3 regions of the Pseudoalteromonas sp. CNC9-20 genome follow, and region 3 is predicted to be linked to each of the others. Evidence: predicted binding sites of a transcription regulator. Region 3 holds the regulator's gene; each other region holds the start of a gene.
The links. Region 3 encodes sigma-54, which starts transcription at its own class of promoters, with help from an activator protein. Its sites were predicted from a motif close to GTTGGCACGNNNNTNGNNT; they were not measured.
Positions count from the first base shown of each region.

Region 1 (7,791 bases), on a different contig from region 3:
GTGAGGCTTAAATTATCAACAGGCTCTTTAGCAAGAACAGTCCCTTTACTCACTTCACCGCTATACAACTCGATAGTTTCAGATTCCAACAACGCCTTTTTCCCGACTAGCGTTGACGCCTGCAGCGCCGAGTTAGATGTCATTGACGCAGCCAAAGAGTTAAAATTCTCATTGAGCTTTGAGATCCCCTCAGCCATGGTGAAATTAGTCATCTGCGCAATCATCTGGTCATTATCCGCAGGTTTGCTCGGATCCTGATAGGACAACTGCTGAGTCAGCAAGCTGAAAAAATCTTCCTGGGTGAGCTCATCACTCTTTTCTTCCGGCGCCTTATTTTGGTTATCCCAATACAGGGAGCCTAGACCCGTTGCTGATTGCACATTATTGTTCATGCTCTATCCTCGCTTTAACCCTTACCAAGCTGCAACGTTCTCGTTAGCATTTGCTTAGCAGAGTCGGCTATTTGCACATTCGTTTGATAGGAGCGTGACGCCGAAATCATATTGGCCATTTCTTCAACCACATTGACATTGGGTTTATAGATATAGCCGTTCTCATCCGCCATCGGGTGACCTGGGTTGTATTCAATTTGCAACGGTTTGTCACTCTCGACTACACCCAGCACTTTCACTCCCACAGACTCACCTTGCTGTTTGCCTACCGCTTGCTGCAGCTGAGCAGCGAAAACAGGTTGGCGAGCGCGATATGTCTGCTCCACTGAGGAGCTAACCGAGTTTGCGTTTGCTAAGTTGCTGGCCGTGGTATTTAAGCGCACGTTTTGCGCACTCATGGCCGAACCAGAAACATCAAAAACATTAAATAAACTCATGATTATGCTCCTTGACCACCTAGGGCTTTCTTAAGACCGGAAATCTTGCCGTTCATAAAGCGTAAGCTGGCCTGATACTCTATAGCGTTCTGTGTATACAAGTTCCGTTCCACCTGTACATCAACAGAGTTACCATCGCCTGTATCTGGTTGATTTGGAACACGAAATTTTGCTTCACCCATACTCATTTGGGTACTTGCTTGGAGGTGTTCCGGATGGGTGCGAGCTAAGCTATTGCCGCTTAACTGCCGATTGTTTGCCGCTTTTAACGCGCTGGCAAAATCAATGTCTTTCGCTTTATAGCCAGGGGTGTCTGCATTGGCAATATTCGACGCCAATAGCTCAGCCCTTTGCGAGCGAACGAGCATTGCTTGGGGATGAATACCAAATGCTTTATCAAAACTGATAGCCATAGCCTCTCCAAATTTTTGACTCTCTTAGAGGGGCTACAGCAATTTTTAGACCATAGATTGTAAGGCTATGTATTTAGGACTTTTTTTGGTAGATGATACCGGGATTACAACGGATCATATCGAACTCGGTACTCAAGCCTGTCATTGATTCACTCGCTCCTAAAAACAAATATCCCTTAGGGTTAAGCGCTTGCGCGAATTGACCAATGATCTTGGCTTTTACTTCCGGAGAAAAATAAATAAGGACGTTGCGACAAAAGATAATGTCAAACTTACCCAGCAACGCATATGAATCCAATAAATTCAAATGGCGAAAGCTCACCATACGTTTTACATTGTCATTAACTTTAGCCATACCGTTGCCGCTATCGCTAAAAAACTTTTTGCGTCTTTCAGCACTGAGCCCCCGAGCCAATGCCAATGAGTCATACTCAGCATTTTTACAAATATCGAGCATGGTATTAGAGATATCCGTACCGATTATTTGCGCTCCCGAGGACAGTTGACCTGGGCGAGACTGTTGATATTCGGCCACTGACATCGCTATTGAGTAGGGCTCTTGCCCTGAAGAACTGGCCGCCGACCAAATTTTTACCGGCCGACGTAAATCTTTGCACTCAGGTAAGAGCTTTGTCTTCAATAATTCAAACGGATAAGAGTCGCGAAACCACAATGTTTCATTGGTGGTCATGGCATCAACAACAGCGGCACGAAGTTGCCGCTCATGCGGACTCAACGTCTTGCTAACTAGCTGCGACAAAGATTCAACGCTAAAGCGAGCCATCAGCGGAGCCAAGCGACTTTTAACTAAGTAAAGTTTGTTATCACCCAGCACAATGCCACACTGCTGTTCTAAAAATGCACGAAACTGGTTGTATTCACCGAGCTCTAAATGCTTATTTTCCAAATTACTCTCACCTAACTCACTTGAAGCGGTTACAAGACAAGGCGGCATTAATCACAATGCACCCACTTTTTAACTGCTGTAGCCAGTTCGTCGGGGTTAAATTTGGCAATAAAATCATCCGCCCCAACTTTTTCTATCATCGCATGGTTAAATACGCCACTTAAAGAGGTGTGCAGTATCACATGCAATGGTGCCAGCTTCGGATCCGCTTTGACCTCTGCTGTTAAGGTATAGCCGTCCATCTCTGGCATTTCCACATCCGATATCAGTAACGCCACTCGCTCAGTGATATCATCTTTGCAGTCGAGCTTCGCTATTTCTTTTAATCGCAGCAGGGCCTCTTTACCGTTTTTCGCCAGCTCAGTTTGCACCCCGAGAGGCTCCAGCGCCCGTTTTACTTGATTACGCGCCACGGCAGAGTCATCGGCAATAAACACAATACGCTCACCGAGATCTTTCTGCATCTCGCCATCTGAGGCAATGCCCTCACTGACCTCGGTATTAACAGGGCTGATCTCTGCAAGAATTTTTTCGACATCCAAGATTTCTACGAGCTCGTCATCAATCTCAGTCACTGCGGTAAGGTAAGAATAACGCCCCGCACCTGACGGCGGTGGCATAATCTTTTCCCAGTTCATATTGACGATACGCTCAACGCCACCCACCAAAAACCCCTGCACAGAGCGGTTATATTCGGCGATAATAATAAAGCAATTTTCAATATCAGTGATGGCCGGACCGCCTACAGCCATAGACAAATCGATGATAGAAATAGTTTGTCCACGAATATGCGCTACCCCACGAATATAAGAATTCGTTTTCGGCATATTTGTTAGTGGTGGACACTGAAGGACTTCTCTAACTTTAAAAACGTTGATCCCGAACCGCTGGCGTCCTTTTAGTTTAAACAGCAATAATTCAAGGCGGTTTTGACCCACAAGTTGGGTTCGTTGATTGACAGAATCTAAAATGCCAGCCATCGGATTCTCCTAGCATTAATTTACAACTTCGCACACTCGCGCCAAATAGGAACGCATTTTGCTTCTTAGCTTCATACGTTAGTATAACTACGCTAGAACGCCCAGTTTTTGACGCTTCGTAGTTATACCCTGTTTTACCCAATAAGCATAGTCGAAACATGGTGAGTATGTTCAAAAAAATTCAACTTTTCCAAAGCTTATGGTTAATAGCCGGTGTATTAATAAGCTCAACGGCTGAGGCAAACAACGGCCAACAACAGCGCTATGATCGCCACGCTTTGCAAACGCTTGCTGAGCAATACATCACAGAGCAAGCGCAGATTCAGCCCGATCAAGAGCTGCAAGTGCAAGCGATGGACTTAGATGCGCGCATAGGTCCCAGAGAGTGTGCAGTAACACCGCAAGCCTCTACGGCTAGCGCTCCGCCATTTAATCGGCAGGTAACAGTAAAACTTAAGTGTTCAAGTCCTGCTCTTTGGAGTCAGTATGTCCATGTACGCATCAGTAAGCTCTCTACTATCGTGGTCGCCAATGATCACATTGCCCGTGGGCAAATTATTAGTGCTGATGATTTAACGACGGAGCAGCGTCCGCAACATTTTGTTCGCGCTCGCTACATAGAGCAGCCAGAAGTTATTGTCGGCAGCCGCAGTAAACGCAGTATTCGCAGAGGATTGCCAATTAGTATGAATCAGTTGTGTATGGTGTGTAAGGGCGATAATGTGAGCATTATTGCCCGCTTTAACGGACTCACTATAAAAACATCTGGAGAAGCGCTAGAAGATGGCGGTGTCGGTGACAATATTCGCGTGCGTAATGTAAAGTCTGGCCGGCTGATCAATGCCAAAGTAACAGCAGTGGAAACCGTGGCGGTTAATATTTAAATTTTATGCTAAAGTATTGGCTAGAATGGCCGATAAACAGTGCAAAGGTCAATATAGCTTAGGTAATTAGTGATGGTGAATCAAGTCAACAAAGGCCAGCAAGGCTCGGTGTACAACACACCACAAAATAAAGTGGAGCAACAAAAGCTCAACCAAACGCAAACGCAAGGTAATGAGGCAAATGCAAAAGCCAGTACGAAGGCTGCAGCAGACTCAGTAAGCCTTACCCCACAAGCAAAGCAAATGAAGTCTTTGCAAGAAAAAGCTGAGCGCTCATCAGGGTTCGATCAACAAAAGGTTGACGAATTAAAGCAAGCTATCAGTGAAGGCAAATATCAAGTAGATAGCGAAAAGCTTGCTAAAAACATCGCTGCGTTTGAGTTCGATTTGTATGGCTGATTCGGCACTTAGTGTGGCTCTCGGCCAACAGCTCTCAAGTTTACAAGACTTGCTACAACTACTTGAAGATGAGCTGAGCGCTATTGCCGGGCGCAGTGGTGATGAGCTGAAGGAATTAACGCCTAAAAAAGAACAGGCGCTTGTTCAAATTCAGCAACAAGACCAGCATATTGCTCAGCTATTAAAAGCGCAAGAGCAAGAGGTATTAGCGCCGCACCAAGAGATGATAGAGCATGCACAGACTTTATTGCTAAAGTGCAAACAGCAAAATCAAGTGAATGCTCAGGCTGCTCACAATGCCCAGCTCACCGTCAAACAACTCAAAGATATTCTTATCGGCGCACCAAGTTCATTAACCTATGCTGCCGACGGCGGGATTGACCGCAGCGAAAATAAAATCGTAAAGAACTTAAAAGCCTGAACCTACTAAGCTAAATATTGATTTGAAAAAGGGAGCCTAAGCTCCCTTTTTTACCTCTTACAGTTCGCCTTTGCCCGAGCTATCCAGCATTGCTTTGATCACTTCATCATCGCCAACAGTGGCATATTGCGAGGCTCCTCCAAAGCCATGCTCCTCGCTCGTTATTGTTTGCTCTGAGGCTAAATCATCAAATTGAGCTAATACCTCTTCTGCCTCATCGGGATTATCCAAAATAGACTCAGCGCCTAACAAGCCCGATTCACTGATAGTTTGCTCGGCATTGACTGTGATTTCTTTTACTTGGTTAAACTCGGTAAACTGCTCGCCATTTAAGCTCAAGCTTACAGCCTCATAATCCAGAGTTTCAACACTGGCATAATGGCTTTGCTCACCTGATTCGAAGGCCAAATCATCTTCGCTTGCCACACTGGCCTCCAACGTCTCATCCGCAGCAGCATTGTCATAAATTGAGCCGCGATCCACTTCTTGATTGTCAGTGTCTTTTACGAGGTAGTTGCCGGCATCATCAATAGTCACGAAGTAATAATCTTCACCGCTAAGTAAATCAACATCTAATAAAGATAGAGTGTACTGCCAGTTGCCATCACCGTCAGTCGTCGTGCTGGGGTACGTGCTTAACACATCAAGGTCGATGCCAGCTAGCCCTACACCTAGCAGGCTAGAGCCAATAATGTAGATCTCTGTACCTGCAGGTGCTGTGCCTTCCGCTGACGGTAGCACTAATCCCAAAATGCCGGGGTCAAAATCAGTGACCTCAAAGCTAATGGGAGTTGTATCTATGATACCGCTATCCACAGCACTGCCGGTATTTCCCGCTTGGTCGGTAACACGTGCGGTCACCGTATATTGACCATCGACCAGTACTGCGCTGGCGCTAATAGACCAATCACCGTTGTTATCTGTGTTGGTGGTCACCGTGTGGATAGTGCCCGCATCATCCACAAATTGCACACTCACCTGAGCATTCGCTTCATTTGAGGAGCCACTGACTTGCGGGGTGTTGTCATTAGTTAGTGCCACGCTGCTTGGATCAATGCTTACTGTCGGTGCAATGGTATCTATGGTGCCAGTGTCGCTTGCACTGCTGCTATTGCCAGCAGCATCAGAAACACTGACGGTTACGGTGTAATCTCCTTCAGCTAGGCTGGGGGCAGGCACCGACCAATTACCACTGCCGTCTACCGTCGCACTGAGTGTGTAAGTATCACCGTTGTTATCCAGCACACTAATACTCACTTCCCTGCCTATTTCACTCGATGTACCGCTCAGCAGCGGTGTGGCATCGTTCCCTAACCCTAATGGGTCAAGGGTGACACTCACTCCTTGAGTATCAATACTTCCGGTATTAGACACTGTGGTGATATTGCCCGCATCATCCATTATCGTTGCACTCACGGAGAAGGTGCCGTCAGATAACGCTGAAGGCGTCACAGCCCAGGTGCCATCGGCTGCTACAACAGTAGAAATATTCTGGCTATCACCATTGCCGTCAGTGACTGTGACAGAGACAGTGGCACCTATTTCATCACTGGTCCCTGAGATAAGCGGGGTATTGTCATTGCCATTTGCTGGCACGTTCACACTTAGGCTAGGGGCGGTGGTATCCACCTCGCCGGTTGCGCTCACTTCGGTTAGATTGCCAACGTCATCACGTACTGCCGCTGCTACAGTAAAACCACCTTCAGCCAGCGCCGTAGGCACAGCCACAGACCAGTTGCCATTTGAGGTAGACGCTTGCAGGGTTTGCTGGTCACCGAACGCATCGGTCACTATCACCTCTACCACGGTGCCATCAGCCACATCCGTTGTGCCACTGATAACTGGCGTGCTGTCATTAGTTAAGCCAAGGGTATCAATGCTAAGGACAGGCGGTTCATTATCAAAATCGAGTGTACTGATGGTGGTCGAATTACCAGCGGCATCAGAGGCTGACGCAGTCACATAGGCTAATGTCAGAAGCGGCACCGTCAAATTAACTAAAGTCCAATTGCCATCCGCATCGGTGATCGCTGTGTACGTTGCACCAATCCCTCCTCCGACGAGGTGCTCTGTGATGGTGACCTCACTGCCTGCGGGCAAATCCGAAGTACCAGACAAGGAAACGAGATTACCTAACAGAAACGATGGCACTATGGTCAACTCAGGGCCAATGGTATCAATTACAGCACTCTGAGAATCAGTACCCGTATTGCCTGCATCATCAACAATGGTCGCGGCCACGGTATAAGTACCATCGGCTAACGCTGAAGGAGCGGATACCTGCCAATCGCCATTGTCATCAGTGGTAGTGACTACGCTTTGACTGTTCCCCTGAGAGTCAGTAAAGATAAGTGTTAATTGGCTGTTCGCCTCGCTTGAGCCCCCAGAAATAAGGGGCGTGTTGTCGTTAGTGAGCTCGAGTGGGTCAATCTCAACACTTGGAGCAAGAGTATCGATAACCCCTGTCTCAGAATCCGTTGAGGTGTTGCCAGCTCCATCGTCAACGCTGGCTGTGATAGTAAACTCTCCTTCTGCCAGCGCTGCACCAACGTTTGCGCTCCATGTACCGTCTGCGCCGACTGTGGCGCTCAAGTTCTGAACATTGCCAAGGGCATCAACCACGACTATTGACACCACGGCTCCAGGCGCAGCGCCCGCTGATATACCAGAAATAACAGGAGTGGCATCGCTTATCACTCCTACGGGATCAATCGTGATCCCTGGACCGGCAGTATCAACAGTACCAGATTCATTGTCGGTGCCCTCGTTTCCTGCGGCATCAGTAATGCTGGCGGTAATATCAAAATCCCCCTCAGCAAGTGCAGTGGGCACCTCAGCTGTCCAACTGCCATCACCGGCTAACAGTGCCGTAAAACTCTGGCTATCTCCGCTGGCATCAACTACGGTAATTGATACAACATCTCCCTCATTGCCTTCAGCACTGCCACTAATTACAGG
Region 1 covers NZ_JAKRFS010000005.1:188,565-196,355, reverse strand. Annotated here, with positions in the region: gene MHM89_RS13500 (flagellar hook assembly protein FlgD) at 1-392, opposite strand, end outside; gene flgC (flagellar basal body rod protein FlgC) at 407-829, opposite strand; gene flgB (flagellar basal body rod protein FlgB) at 832-1,242, opposite strand; gene MHM89_RS13485 (protein-glutamate O-methyltransferase CheR) at 1,316-2,149, opposite strand; gene MHM89_RS13480 (chemotaxis protein) at 2,197-3,129, opposite strand; gene flgA (flagellar basal body P-ring formation chaperone FlgA) at 3,297-4,013, shown strand; gene flgM (flagellar biosynthesis anti-sigma factor FlgM) at 4,086-4,412, shown strand; gene flgN (flagellar export chaperone FlgN) at 4,405-4,833, shown strand; gene MHM89_RS13460 (retention module-containing protein) at 4,891-7,791, opposite strand, start outside.
Region 1: flgA (flagellar basal body P-ring formation chaperone FlgA) is a predicted target of sigma-54. The motif match lies at 3,175-3,193, and genes of this name have one in related genera.

Region 2 (7,791 bases), on a different contig from region 3:
TGAGCACTTTGTTCCCATTCTAAGGAGTCCAGTCATGAAATGGTTAAACCTTATCGTGTTCTGCATGGCGTTGACTAGCTGGCAAAGTTTTGCCGAGCGTGTCAAAGATGTGGCCATGGTTGAGGGCGTACGTAGTAACCAATTAGTGGGTTATGGTCTGGTTGTGGGTCTGCCTGGCACGGGAGAGAAGAGCCGCTTTACCGAACAAAGCTTTAAAGCGATGTTGAATAACTTTGGCATTACTTTGCCGGCCAACCTTAAGCCTAAGATTAATAATGTTGCAGCGGTTGCCGTTCATGCGGATATGCCGGCGTTTATCAAACCCGGCCAGAGTATGGATGTCACTGTATCTTCAGTAGGCAGTGCCGAGAGCCTACGCGGTGGTACCTTATTGCAAACCTTTTTAAAAGGTGTCGATGGTAATATTTATGCTATTGCTCAAGGTAGCTTAGTTGTTAGTGGCCTCGGCGCGCAAGGGCTTGATGGCTCACGTGTGGTGGTCAATACGCCAACTGTGGGTCGAATTCCTAATGGCGGCATTGTCGAGCGCGCGATCCCGAGTCCCTTTACCCAAGGGGATTACATTACCTTTAATCTTAATCGCCCTGACTTTACTACCGCGAAGCGCTTGTCCGATACCATTAATAATCTTGTCGGGCCGAATACCGCAATGGCAATGGACGCGGCGTCAGTGCGCGTAACTGCCCCACGTGATGTTTCGCAACGAGTTGCTTATTTATCGACGCTGGAAAACCTTGAATTCACTCCTGCCGATAATGCTGCGAAAATCATTGTCAACTCCCGTACTGGCACCATAGTGATTGGCAAAAATGTTAAGTTGCAGCCAGCGGCTATTACTCATGGCGGGCTCACAGTGACCATCGCCGAAAATGCAGAAGTGTCGCAGCCTAATGCATTGGCAGAGGGTGAGACGGTGGTGACCAATCAAAGTATTATTGATGTGCGTGAAGACGACTCGCGTGCCTTTGTTTTTGACCCCGGGGTGAGTTTAGACGACCTTGTGCGCGCAATTAATGAAGTGGGCGCCGCACCGGGAGATTTAATGGCCATTCTTGAGGCGTTAAAAGAGGCTGGTGCTATTAATGGTCAGTTGGTGGTCATTTAAATCTGATACTGCAACAGCAAACCCCAAGTGCCCAAAGCCTTGGGGTTTGCTGTTTTTATAGCCATCTAAGTTCTTGTTAATCAGAACTATAAAGTCAGTGGTACGTTTTTTGCTTTAGTTTTTGCATCTAGTCATAACTTTGTCAGTCTTATGGATGCTAACCAACTGCAAACGCAAAGCGTCTTCGATCTCAATAGCTTAGATAAGCTTCGTCAAGATGCGTTAAAACAGCCTGCCGGCAGCGACGGCGAGCGCGCGGCCTTAAAGCAAGCAGCGCAGCAGTTTGAGTCTATCTTTACGCAAATGCTGCTCAAAAGCATGCGCAAAGCCAATGAAGCCTTCGAAGATGAAGACAGTCCGTTTAATGCCAGCAGCGTTAAATACTTCCAAGACATGCATGATCAGCAGCTCTCCAGTGAGTTATCGGCGAATGGCTCATTGGGCTTGGCCGATTTGATTGTGCAACAGTTATCGCCACAAAAAGACAGCTATATGCCTGCGTCAGCTTTGCGTGATGCACGATTAAACAACGCGCAAGTGAAAACCCAAGAACAACACACTGAGGCATCTCCTATCGCTCACAAAGCCGATTTCGCCAATGCCAAAGAGTTTGTCGAAGGGGTGTGGGACGTTGCCCGTGAAGCGGCCGGTAAAATCGGTGTGCACCCCGGTGTTATGGTTGCTCAAGCTGCATTGGAAACTGGTTGGGGCAAGCACATTATTAAAACTGCGAGCGGTGAAAGTTCGAACAATTTATTTAATATCAAAGCGCACCGTGACTGGCAGGGGGAAGCGACTGTAAAACCAACATTAGAGTATGAAGGAGGAGTTGCGGTTCAGCGCAAAGAACCGTTCCGAGTGTATGACTCTATTAAGCAAAGTTTCGATGATTTTGTCTCATTTTTGAAAACTAATCCCCGTTACCAGCAGGCTTTAGATGTGGCCGATAAGCCTCATCAGTTTATCGACGCTATACAACAAGCTGGCTACGCCACCGATCCACAGTATGCAGAGAAAATTAAACGTGTGTTAGGGCAAAGCGAATTACGCGCCCTAGCCGGTGATCTGCTAAGGCAAGGAGAGTAGATCATGTCATTTAACCTACTAAACATTGCCAGTTCAGGCATTCGTGCCAATACCGAGCTGCTTAATACTACCAGTAAAAATATTGCCAACATTAATACCGAAGGCTACGTGCGCGAGCGTACAGAGCATGGCACCACCTTCGACAATCAGGTTGGCCGTGGGCAAACCTATCGTTTGCTCAATGAGTTTGCACAACAGCAACTCAACAGAGACACCTCTAATCGCTCCTTCTTTGAGCGCTTCATGGAGGAAGCACAGCGTATTGATAGTCAGTTCTCTGAGGAGTCCAATAGTCTATCTACGCAAATCAATGGCATGTTTAATAATTTGCAGGAGGCGCTGAACCAGCCCTCTAACAACGTTACCCGCTCGTTGTTCTTCACCAACGCGGAAAACTTTGTTAATCAGATGGATAGGTTGTCAGGAATTGTATCGCAACAAAAGAGTGTGGTGAATGATCAGCTTGGGATCCTTGCTGATGAAGCCAATGGCTTAATTGAGAAAATTAGTGAGCTGAATAACCAAATTACGGCTGTTCATGGCAAGAAAGATCAAGCTGATGCCAGCTCGGTCTATAACGAGCGCGACAAAGCGATTAAAGATCTTTCAGAGCTAATGAACCTAGAAACACTCGATGGGCCTCATGGTGAAAAATTGGTGTTCATGTCTACAGGTGAAGCCTTGGTTATGGAAAATGGTAGCTTTAACTTGTTCTCGTTAAATGGCGATCCAGATCCGAATCTTAAGGAACTTCGCCTTGATGTGACCTCCGGACAAGCCAATAGCTTAGAGGTTGATACCAACAGCTTAAAAGGTGAGATTGGTGGCCTGCTGGCTTATCGAGACGAGGTACTCATACCGGCGCAAAATCAGCTGGGGCAAATGGGCTTATCATTGGCCGACGCCTTCAACCAGCAAAACCGCTTGGGGATGGACGCCAACGGTGAAATAGGAGGTGATCTGTTCACTTTGCCCACCGTCAACGGCTTACCATTCGCCGCTAATGCGGGGTCGGGCAATTTGCAGGCTGGTTTAGAGCAGGGGATGGGCAAAGAGATTCCGGCAACGGATTTCCGTGTTACCTTTACTTCGCCAACAACCGTAGAGATAGTGCCCCTTAATAATAAAGGTGAGCCTATCGGTACGCCGTCGACGGCCAACGTAACGGCGGGAGTGATAGACTCAACCACAGTAACAAGTGGCGAGTCTTACGGCTTAGATATTGATGTGACAGGTGCGCCAGCGGCGGGAGATAGCTTTGATATCAAGTTAAATGCCTTTGCAGCCAGCAATGTTGGGTTGGCGACCACGCGGCCAGAAAAGCTGGCATTAGCGTCGCCAATTCGCACCGAAACAGCGTTAAATAACGTCAGTGAAGCGGCAATTTCTCCCGGTTCTGTGACTGATATTGCCAACTCAACGGGCATCACTGTGGGCCCGCCGCCAAGCTTGACGAATGGGCCAATCAGCTTGCAAAAAACAGGTAATCCTAACGAGTACACGATTACCGATGGCAACGGTACAACGACTTTTACCATTACACCGCCTGCTGAAAATATGCTCGCTCAAGCAGGAGCACCGTACGCTAACTATGGCTTTGACTTTAATATTGAGGGCAACCCGGCTGCAGGTGATACATTTAGCCTCGAGTTTAATACCGGGGGTTTTGACGATAACCGTAATGGCCTGGCACTCGCTGGGCTACAAAGCGAAGAGTTAGTGCGAGAAAATGTGCTCAGCAGTGGCAGCGCCGATAATCTCAAAACATTCAACCAGGCATTCGCAGGTATAGTGACTGATATAGGGATTGTAACTAGCCAAGCACAAACCAGTCATGCGGCTTTCTCTGCGTTGGAGGAGCAATCGAACGCTTGGTATGAGTCGATGTCAGGTGTCAATTTAGATGAGGAAGCGGCTAATTTACTGCGCTTCCAACAAAGTTATGCGGCATCAGCGCGTGTGCTCTCTACAGCACAAACGGTGTTTGATAGCCTGCTTAGCTCCGCGAGGTAAGTAATATGCGTTTATCCAATAATCAAATTTATCAAAAAGGCTTAACCAGTATTTTAGAAAACCAGGTTAAGGTTGCCAAAGCACAAGAGCAGATCAATACGCAAAAGCGCGTGTTAACTGCATCTGATGATCCCTCTGCAACAACGCGAGCCATGCTATATGGTGATGCTATTGCTAGTAACGAGCAATACACCAAGAACCTTAATTTGCTCAACAGTCGTTTAGAGACAGAAGACAGTGTCCTTAAAAACATTAAAGACTCTATTCAACGTGCTAATACGCTTACCGTACAGGCTGGTAATGGTGCATTAACAGAGCAAGACCGTAAAGGTTTAGCGGAAGAGTTAAAAGCCATCCAGGCTAACTTGCTTGATTTGATGAATGCCAAGTCTGAAGACGGTAAGTTTATCTTTTCTGGCTATCAAGATAACAACCAGAGTTACCAGTTTAATAGTGCAAGTGGGCGTTACGAGTATGGTGGCGACCAAGGCCAACATAAAGTTACGGTTGCCGAGGGAGTGAGCATTAAATCATCAGACAATGGTTTCGATGTTTTTGAAAAAGTACCCACGCGTTTAAATGTTGACAGCAATACAGCAACGCCCGGCGGCGGTGTGACTTCGGCAACAGTGTATGTGAACGAACAAAACGCTTTTGACCAATTTCATAAACAAAATTACAACTCAGACCCAGCCGCTGGCGCAACCGCCAACACGATGACGGTGGATATCACGGCCGGCCCTCCCGATAGCTATCAAATACTGCAAGACGGGGCGCCATTAACGCCTGCGGTTACTGGGACCTACACTCCCGGTGAGCCGATTAAGTTTGCTGGTATGGAAATTGATATTCAAGGCGCAGCTCCTGGACAGGCGACCTTCGATTTGGCCCCGCCGGGGCGAGACAACGTGCTTAACACCCTTGAAGATTTGATTAATAACATTACCACCCCGGGTTTGGCTATGCAGGACTATCATCAAGTTTTAGCTGATGGCTTAGTACAGTTGGGTAGCGCCCAAAATCAAGTGTCTCTGACTCAAGCTGGCCTAGGTGGACGTCTTAATACAGCCGAGCGCATTGAGTTTTCCAATGCCGACGTTGATGTTAATAACAAAGAGGCTAAAGCAGATCTCATCGAAGTGGATATGGCTGAAGCGGTAACCGAGTTAACTCGTCATGAGACTGCACTGCAGGCTTCGCAAGCCACTTTTAACCGCTTGTCGAACTTATCCTTATTTGACTATATCGGTTAGTTGAGGTTGCTATTTGTGGTTGGGGCCGTGAGGCCCTTTTTTATTTTTTGTTCCTATAACTATTCGCTCTTCTCCTGCCTCAACGTACCAACTTATAAGTAAAGTTATTAATTTTTATATTTAAATTCATAGTGTTGAAAAAAAGTATAAAAAAATACTAAAGGAAAAAAGTGCTCGCCCGATAACCTAAGTAACTTAGCAAAACGTCAAAAAACAAGCTTTCGCTTAGTAATTGACAGTTTGAGAGTAAATTCAAAGTTTACTGTGGGAGAAATGACATGGCACTTTATGTAAATACTAACGTAAGTTCACTGAACGCCCAGCGTCAGTTAATGAATTCAGGTAACGAGTTAGATACCTCGTTCAAGCGTTTATCATCAGGTTTTCGTATCAACAGCGCAGCTGACGATGCGGCAGGTCTACAAATTAGTAACCGTTTAGGTTCACAAATCATGGGCCTGAATCAAGGTAACCGTAACGCCAATGATGGTATCTCTTTAGCACAAACCGCTGAAGGGGCGATGGACGAAGTAACCAGTATGTTCCAACGTGTTCGTACTCTATCGCAACAGGCTGCGAACGGTTCAAACACTGATGAAGACCGTTTAGCACTGCAAGAAGAAATTCGTGCCTTGATGGATGAAGTTAACCGTGTCGCTTCTGACACTACGTTTGGTGGTACAAACCTTCTTGATGGTTCTTATGAAGCGAGCTTCCAAGTAGGTGCTGATGCGGTGCAAACCATCGGTTTCAGTATGAAGGAAGTAGGCACATCGGCTAATGGTGATAACTCGCTAACAGCAAATGGTGGCTTTACGCTCTCGGGTATTGCAGCGATTGCTTCAGCGGTAACCGGTAAAACGCTTCAAGGTACAAATGGTGTTTTAGATACCGCAGGGGATGTAAGTACCATCTCAGGTATGGACTCTACGGTTACTCTTGCTGATATGCAGTTTAGCGCAGTGTTCGCAGCAGCTTCATCGCTGTCTGTATCTACTCAAGCGAATGCACAATTAGTGATGGCAGGTATGGACTCGTTGATTGCGGTAGTTGATAAGAAACGAGCTGAGCTTGGTGCAGTACAGAACCGTTTCCAATCAACGATTCGTAACCAAGCGAATATCTCTGAAAACTTGAATGCGGCGAAGTCACGTATTAAAGATGCAGACTTTGCTCAAGAGACCGCTAACCTAACTAAGAACCAGATCTTGCAACAGGCAAGCCAGACCATTCTTAGTCAGGCAAACCAGCGTCCACAGGCAGCATTAAGTCTTCTTGGATAAGTAAAATGAAAAGCGCCCTTGCTGATGGGGTATTAGCAAGGGCGCAAAGTTGGATTTTAAAGCGGAAGCTAATTGCTAAAAAAATCCCAAAGTTGGGCAGGGTGCTACATCCCACCCAACTTCTCTCAGTATAAGCAGCTATTATGCCAAAAAGTATAACAATTTTTTGGCAGTCGATTTCACTCTCAAACACAAGGGCCGTAATGGCCCTTTTTTCATATTGGCCCACTTATTGCTCACTTACTCTTATACGCGGCTAGCGCGGGTTTTTAACGGCAAATAATTGCCAAGCCCCCTCTGAAAGCGGCGTAAAGGATCCGCCCTAGTGTGGAAACAATTCGCCGCAAGCAGCGGTTAATAACCTAATTGAGAGTGAAAGAGAGGCTATTATGGCTTTATATGTAAATACCAACGTCAGTGCGCTTAATGCACAGCGTCAGTTAATGAACTCTGGTAATGAGTTAGATACCTCGTTTAAACGCTTGTCTTCTGGCTTGCGTATTAACAGTGCTGCCGATGATGCGGCAGGTTTACAGATTTCTGACCGTTTGCAGTCACAAATCCTCGGTTTAAACCAAGGTAACCGAAATGCCAATGATGGTATCTCCTTAGCGCAAACCGCTGAAGGTGCGATGGATGAGGTGACATCCATGTTCCAGCGTATGAGAACACTTGCTCAACAAGCAGCGAACGGCTCTAACACTGACGAAGATAGGCTTGCTATTCAAGAAGAAATTCGCCAGCTATCTGCTGAGGTTAACCGCGTTGCTTCTGATACCACCTTTGGTGGCCAAAATTTACTTGATGGTAGTTATGAGGCCAGTTTCCAGGTGGGAGCGGATGCCGTGCAAGTAATTGGTTTCAGTATGAAAGAGGTAGGAAGTTCGGCCGCAGGTAATAACTCATTGATGTCTAACGGTGGCTTTACTCTATCGGGGATCGCGCTAGTTGCTTCGGCTGTTGCTAACAAAACTCTCCAAGGTACCAATGGTGTATTAGACACAGCAGCTGATGTGAGTACGTTATCAGG
Region 2 covers NZ_JAKRFS010000005.1:200,362-208,152, forward strand. Annotated here, with positions in the region: gene flgH (flagellar basal body L-ring protein FlgH) at 1-23, shown strand, start outside; gene MHM89_RS13525 (flagellar basal body P-ring protein FlgI) at 35-1,126, shown strand; gene flgJ (flagellar assembly peptidoglycan hydrolase FlgJ) at 1,277-2,212, shown strand; gene flgK (flagellar hook-associated protein FlgK) at 2,216-4,225, shown strand; gene flgL (flagellar hook-associated protein FlgL) at 4,231-5,478, shown strand; gene MHM89_RS13545 (flagellin) at 5,757-6,761, shown strand; gene MHM89_RS13550 (flagellin) at 7,151-7,791, shown strand, end outside.
Region 2: flgJ (flagellar assembly peptidoglycan hydrolase FlgJ) is a predicted target of sigma-54. The motif match lies at 1,223-1,241, and genes of this name have one in related genera.

Region 3 (7,791 bases):
ACGTCGCCTCTGAGACCCTTAAAATTCAAGGTGATGCTAAGATTGCCATGGCCGACCAGCATATCGTTGCCGAAACCATAAGCTATGATATTGCCAAACAGCTGATCACCGCCGAAAAAGATGAAAACTCCAGCACACGAGTGCGCACAACATTAACACCACAAAGTGACGATACGCCGGAGAAAGAGCAATAATGGCGACTCTTAAAGCACAAAAATTAGCGAAAAGCTATAAAGGCCGGGAGGTCGTCAAAAGTGTGGGCTTAGAGGTGCAAGCAGGTAGTATCGTCGGCTTGCTCGGCCCTAATGGAGCCGGTAAGACAACTACTTTTTACATGATAGTTGGCTTAGTACCCAGTGATAAAGGCACCATCAGTATTGATGATGAGGATATCACCTTAATGCCGATGCACTCTCGTGCGCGCTTAGGTATTGGTTATTTACCGCAGGAATCATCTATTTTTCGAAAGCTGACAGTTTTTCAAAATTTGATGGCCATCCTAGAAACCCGCAAGGGCTTAAGCAAAGCAGAGCGTGAAAGCGAGCTTGAGGGCCTGCTTGATGAGTTTAATATACAGCACATTCGAGACTCACAAGGAATGGCGTTATCTGGTGGCGAACGTCGCCGGGTAGAAATAGCGCGAGCATTAGCGGCAAACCCAAAGTTTATCTTGTTGGATGAACCTTTTGCTGGTGTCGACCCTATTTCAGTGTTAGATATAAAGAAAATCATAGAGCATCTGCGCAATCGTGGTATTGGTGTATTAATCACCGACCACAATGTGCGAGAGACCCTAGACGTATGTGAAACCGCATACATTGTTTCCCATGGCGAGCTCATTGCTTCTGGCACTCCAGAGCAAGTTCTTGCCGATCAAACGGTTCGCGACGTCTATTTGGGTGAGCAGTTTAGATTATAACGATTAAAGGATTGTTAGAGATACATGAGGCAATCATTACAGCTGCGCCTAGGCCAGCAATTAACAATGACCCCACAATTGCAGCAAGCGATTCGCCTGTTGCAGCTCAGTACTTTGGATCTCCAACAAGAAATTCAAGAGGCGTTGGACGCCAACCCATTACTTGAAGTTGAAGAAGACAATTACGCCGACAATAACGACAACCAAGAGCAAAAAGAGTCGACGTCCGACAACCAAAATAACGATACCGCCGAGACGGCCAGCGCCAGTAAGGATGAAGTTGAAAGTGCTGATGCCATGAACAACGAGTCCATCAGTGAAGACTTGCCCATGGATGTGTCTTGGGATGAGTATATTAGTGCGGCTCCCGTTGCCTCCTCTGGGCCTATGCCAGAAGATGAGTCTATCTACCAAGGCGAAACCACCGAGTCGTTACATGATTATTTAATGTGGCAGCTGCAATTAACACCTTTTAGTGCCACCGACGAGGCCATCGCCACAGCTATCATTGAAGCCATCAATGACAACGGCATTTTAACGGTCAGCTGTGAAGATCTGCTGGAAAGCTTGAATCATGATGAACAAGACGATGGTATCGAGCTCGATGAAATTGAAGCCGTTCTTAAGCGTATCCAACTCTTTGATCCAGTAGGAATTGGTGCGCGTTCTTTACAAGAGTGCTTGTTGATCCAGCTCAAGCAATTTGACCCACAAACCCCTTGGCTTGAAGAGACCAAAGAGGTAGTTTGTAACTATATTGATTTGCTTGGTAGTCGTGACTATCGCACCTTGATGAAAAAGACTAAGCTTAAAGAAGCGCAGTTAAAAGAGGTGATGACACTGATACACAGTTTAAATCCGACTCCTGCAGCCACGATTGTGCGAGAGCAGTCAGAGTATGTGATTCCAGACGTATCGGTGAAGAAAGTTAAAGGCCGCTGGGTGGTTGAATTAAACCCAGATAGTATGCCTAAGATCCGCGTTAACGATCACTATGCATCAATGTCGCGAAGCTGTAAGTCGCAAAGTGATAGTCAATTTATTCGCTCGCATTTACAAGAAGCGAAATGGTTTATAAAGAGCTTGGAACAACGCAATGATACGCTACTTAAAGTAACTAATTGCATTGTTCAACAACAACAGGCATTCTTTGAACATGGTGAAGAGGCAATGAAGCCAATGGTGCTTAATGACGTTGCCGAAATGGTGGAAATGCATGAGTCAACGATTTCCCGTGTGACCACCCAAAAGTATATGCATACACCACGGGGTATTTTTGAGCTGAAGTACTTTTTCTCCAGCCATGTTACAACCGAAAACGGAGGTGAATGCTCGTCTACAGCGATTCGAGCATTGATCAAAAAGCTAGTAGCTGCGGAGAATCCTGCTAAACCGTTGAGTGATAGCAAGATTGCCGACGTACTAGCCGAGCAAGGAATTAAAGTGGCTCGGCGCACGATTGCTAAATATCGTGAATCGCTAGCCATTCCACCGTCAAATCAGCGTAAAAGTTTGATATAGACGTTAGACAAGAAGGAAAATGCTTATGCAATTAAATCTTACCGGTCGTCACGTAGAAATCACTGATTCTCTTCGCAACTATGTGAATAGCAAATTTGCAAAATTAGAGCGTCACTTTGACCATATAAATAATGTGCATGTCATTCTTGATATTGAAAAACTAACACAAAAAGCAGAAGCTACTCTTCACGTTAACGGTGGTGAACTGTTCGCAACCGCAGAGCACCAGGATATGTATGCGGCGATCGACGGCTTAATTGATAAGCTCGACCGTCAAGTGATTAAACATAAAGAGAAATTATCTCGTCACTAACATGAACCTAGATTCACTCTTTACCAAGGACTGCAGCAAAGCTGCGGTCCTTTTTAATAGCAAAAAAAGAATGCTGGAGTACCTCTCTCAGGTGGCTCATCAGCACAGTCCTCACCTCAGCGAGCAATCGGTACTTGATGCTTTGCTAACCCGCGAAAAGCTGGGCAGTACTGGCATCGGCAAAGGCGTTGCTATTCCACATGGCCGTCTCGATGGTATCGACAGTACGATTGCCATTGTTGTAACCAATCGCGAAGCCATTAACTTTGATGCCATTGATAACCGTCCAGTGGATATCTTTGTCGCACTTTTAGTGCCGGCTAATGAGACTGAACAACACCTGAAGACCTTAGCGACAATTGCTGATAAACTAAAAGACAAACAACTGTGTAAACAACTGCGCTCAGCCAGCAGCGATCAAGAGCTTTATCAATTGATCGCCGACTAATGCGCGCCGTATTGGTTCATGGTGTGGTTTAAATGTGCGTCTTGGGGTAAAACAAGGAGTTGTCGGATGGAACTTATCATTGTCAGTGGTCGCTCGGGTTCTGGAAAATCAGTCGCGTTACGGGTGCTCGAAGACCTTGGGTACTATTGCGTAGATAACATCCCAGTTATTTTACTCCCCTCCTTGGTGCGCAGTGTTTCAGCAAATTATGACAAAATTGCCGTCAGTATCGACGTGCGCAATTTGCCCAAAGAACAGCATGAATTTAACGACATTCTCGCTTACCTGCCTGAGTTTGCTAAGCCTTCGCTGTTTTACCTTGATAGTGACGAACAAACGTTGATTAAGCGTTTCTCTGAAACTCGTCGACTACACCCCTTATCCATGCAAAATATGACGTTGGATGTCGCTATTCGTGAAGAGAAGCAGCTTCTTGATGTACTCATCTCCCACGCCGACTTTATTATTGATACAACTGAGCTCAGTGTTCACCAGTTGGCGGAGATGATCCGTGAAAAAGTGCTGGGTAAAAAAGACAAGCAATTACTGATCACTTTTGAGTCTTTTGGGTTTAAACATGGCATTCCAAAAAATGCTGATTATGTGTTTGATGTGCGGTTTCTCCCCAATCCCCATTGGGAACCTGAACTAAAGGCGCTCACAGGGTTAGACCAACCCGTTCAAGATTATCTAGCCAGTCACTCAATCGTGCAAAAGTTCACTTGGCAGATCCAAACTTTTGTTCAAACTTGGTTACCCCACCTAGAGCGTAATAACCGTAGTTATTTAACCATTGCTATTGGCTGCACTGGGGGTCAACACCGCTCAGTGTACCTTGCCCAAACTTTGGGAGAGCGCTTTTTAGATACTTATCCGAACGTGAAAATTCGCCATCGAGAGCAGGAAAAATAGTGATGGTTGAAGGTACTTTTATTATTCAAAACAAGTTAGGCCTACATGCTCGTGCAGCCTCACAATTGGCGCAACTGGCGATGAATTTTGATGCCGAAATAATGCTATATCAAGGCGATAAGAGCGCACAGGCCGACAGTGTCTTGGCTTTACTGCTCCTTGAGAGCGGCAAAGGTAAGGAAGTGCGCGTGCGGTGTGAAGGCCCTGATGCCGACGCCGCGTTGGCAGCTATCGGGGCGCTCATTGCAGAAAAGTTCCACGAACAAGAATAACCCTTAAGCATTTACTTTTGCTATCATTGATTTAGTTAGGTTAAACTAATCAACGGCTTGTAAGCGCTTGCTTGCACGCTATTTCCCACCCCATTTTTTGTATTTAAGGGATGCCTATGCCAGAAGCCTATGAACAAGATTACCCGCTGCAACAACTTCAAGAAGTCACCGAAGCTCTTAATAGCGGCCAGTTTGTTCATGTACGCAGGCTTCTCGCCAAAACTGCGCCCTGTGATACCGCATTATTATTAGAATCATCGCCCCATAAGACACGTTCTAAACTATGGGCGCTCGTCGACCCTGATGTCCAAGGTGATGTACTTGAAGAGCTCTCTGAAGATGTACGCCTGAGCATTATCTCACGCATGGAGCCTGAGCATATCGCCGCAGCGACAGAGGACATGGACGATGATGACTTAGGGGAAGTATTACGAAGCTTACCAGAGCCCGTTTATAAAGACGTTATTGAGGCGATGGATATCCAAGATAGAGACCGTGCAACTACGGCTCTGTCTTACCAGGAGCGCTCAGCTGGGGCGCTGATGAATACCGATACAGTGACTATCCGTCCCGATGTCTCTGTTGATGTGGTGCTGCGCTACTTACGCCTCAAAGGCGAGTTACCTGAAGGCACCGATGAGCTCTACGTAGTCGATAAAAATAACTGCTTTTTAGGCTCAATGCCATTGAGCTCTTTGCTAACCACCATGCCAGATGCCATCGTGCGCGATATCATGGATGAAGAGTGTGAATCTATTCCAATCACCATGGATGAGTCTGAAGTGGCACAGCTGTTCGAGCGTCACAACTGGATTTCGGCCCCTGTGGTCGACGATCAAGCGCACTTACTTGGGCGTATTACCATTGATGATATCGTCGATGTTATCCGTGAAGACGCTGAACACAGTTTACTGAGCTTAGCCGGTCTAGATGATGAAGAAGATACCTTTGCACCGGTATTTAAAAGTACTCAGCGGCGCTCCGTTTGGCTTGGAGTGAATTTATTGACCGCTATGCTGGCCGCATTTGTGGCGAGCTTTTTCGAAACCACCTTAGGTATCTTGCCATTTTTAGCCGTGCTCAATGGTATTGTGCCGTCAATGGGGGGCGTGGCCGGCTCACAAACGCTGACCTTGGTTATTCGAGGCCTCGCACTTGGCCATATTAACGCCACCAACCAGAAATTTATACTGACCAAAGAGCTGGCCATCGGGGCCTTGAATGGGGTGCTGTGGGCTTTGCTTATCGGTAGCGCCATCGCGCTTTGGAAATGGGATTTAACAATCGGTTTAGTGATCGCCTTTGCGATGTTTATGAATCTCCTCGCTGCGGGTATTGCTGGTGCGGTTATTCCCCTAATTCTGAAAAGAATGAATATCGACCCGGCGCTCGCCGGTAATGTAGTGCTGACCACAGTTACCGACATCGTAGGTATCTTCGCATTCCTTGGAACCGCGACTTGGTTCCTTATTTAACGCCGCCCAATAATGTAGATAGCGTGAATAAGGCCAGGGAAGTAGCCCAATAGGGTTAGTAAAATATTAAGCCAAAAGTGCATTCCTAAGCCCACCTGCAAAAATACACCTAGTGGGGGAATAAGAATTGAGAAAATGATTCTAATAATGTCCATGATTGCTCCGCTAGTTACACCTGCTTGTAGATAAAGGAAAGCCCAGCAACGCTGGGCCTTCTACCGAGAACTTACAACTAATTATTCAGCCATTACTCGCAGTTCATCGTTTACTTCACGAACATCTTCTGTGTTTTCAGCGATTTTAATCGCAAGGTCACGCTCGGCTTCGCTATCAACATTGCCTTTAAGCGTAACGACACCTTGGTCGGTATCAACATCAATGTCAGTGCCAGCGACTTCTGAATCAAACAGTAGACGAGTAGTGATTACCGTCGAGATCTTAGCGTCGGTTAAATCGCTGCCAGTATCCCCTGCATCATCATTGTGGCTCATACCTTCTTCGTTGTTCATAACCGTTAGCTGGTTTTCTACATCGTTTACACCATCTAGGCTAACTACCAGCTCTTCGGCCAACTCTTTATCGACCTCGCTGTCTACTTTACCTGTGAGCATAACCTTGCCATTTTTCACATCAGTGTTGATGTCAAAGTTGTTCAGGTTGCCATTCAGTAGCAGCACAGTTTCAGCTTTACCATCAATCCATGCATCTTTACTCTCGTTCTGCCAATCATTTGCTTGGGCAGTGAAGGCAGTAGAACCAAGTACAGCTGCAGCTACGATTGTCTTAGTGAACGTTTTCATAATGTCGTCTCCTTACTATTGCTTGTGACGCTTTAAGTGTTGCGAATCCCTTGCCAACTTTATTTTATAAGTAAAATCAATAATATAAGGCGTTTGTTCAGCAAGCATTTAGGTACAACCTTACCTAAGTTACACACCTCAGTGAAAAAATTTCCGAAAAGCGAACAATCAAGAGATTTACGTTCATTTAGTGTTTATTTTGCAACTTTTAGCAGCATTTAAGTCTATAGGTCGTTATTTCTCTGTGCTGGAATATCCGATCCGTATTCAACAAACTCCACTTCAAAACCTGCTGGGTCTTTAAAATACACGTTACGACGATAAGGATTTTCAGGGCCCACTTTATCAACTTCGAAGCCCGCGTCTTGGAGTCGTTGAATGACGCCATCAAGATCTTCTGTGACATAAGCAAAGTGTGCTAAACCAACTTGATGGCCGCTGAGATCACGGTTGTCACCAATGCCATTGTCACTAAAAGCAAGGTAGTGGTAATCATCGCCAAAATGCACCCAAGTACGCGGCTTCCCCGACCATAACCCCTCGCCTTGACTTCGCACCCGCCAATGTGGAAAAGCGGCACGATAAAAGTTGAGGGCTTGGTTGATGTCATTCACGACTAGGTTTACATGCTCTAAATACATAACGTTCTCCCGAAGATGATTTATTATTTCAGGGACTAAGGTATTTCCTCAACTTAAGTTGAGGTAAAGCACTTTTTAGAATTTATTTAAAAAAGCCTAGAGAGGGGCTCTAGGCTTTATCGTGTTACTTGAGCTACTGCCCCGCAACTTGCATTTGTTCAATTAACACCGAACCGGTTAACACCCCGCCGCGAGGGTCGACATCACCGCCAATGCCAGCAACGCCTTTAAACATCGAGCTAAGGTTGCCAGCAATGGTAATCTCACTGACTGGGTATTGGATCTCACCATTTTCAACCCAAAATCCGGCCGCCCCGCGCGAGTAATCGCCGGTGACAGTATTGACGCCTTGCCCCATCAACTCGGTCACTAGCAGCCCTTTACCCATTTGTTTAAGCAAAGCGTGCAAATCATCATGGGTTTGCTGTACCAACCAGTTATGAATACCGCCGGCGTGGCCTGTGGCGGTCATACCCATTTTGCGAGCGGC
Region 3 covers NZ_JAKRFS010000004.1:112,540-120,330, reverse strand. Annotated here, with positions in the region: gene lptA (lipopolysaccharide transport periplasmic protein LptA) at 1-194, shown strand, start outside; gene lptB (LPS export ABC transporter ATP-binding protein) at 194-919, shown strand; gene MHM89_RS10800 (RNA polymerase factor sigma-54) at 944-2,440, shown strand; gene hpf (ribosome hibernation promoting factor) at 2,466-2,753, shown strand; gene ptsN (PTS IIA-like nitrogen regulatory protein PtsN) at 2,755-3,201, shown strand; gene rapZ (RNase adapter RapZ) at 3,268-4,113, shown strand; gene MHM89_RS10780 (HPr family phosphocarrier protein) at 4,113-4,385, shown strand; gene mgtE (magnesium transporter) at 4,502-5,860, shown strand; gene MHM89_RS10770 (YqaE/Pmp3 family membrane protein) at 5,857-6,015, opposite strand; gene MHM89_RS10765 (BON domain-containing protein) at 6,097-6,660, opposite strand; gene MHM89_RS10760 (VOC family protein) at 6,885-7,301, opposite strand; gene pmbA (metalloprotease PmbA) at 7,435-7,791, opposite strand, start outside.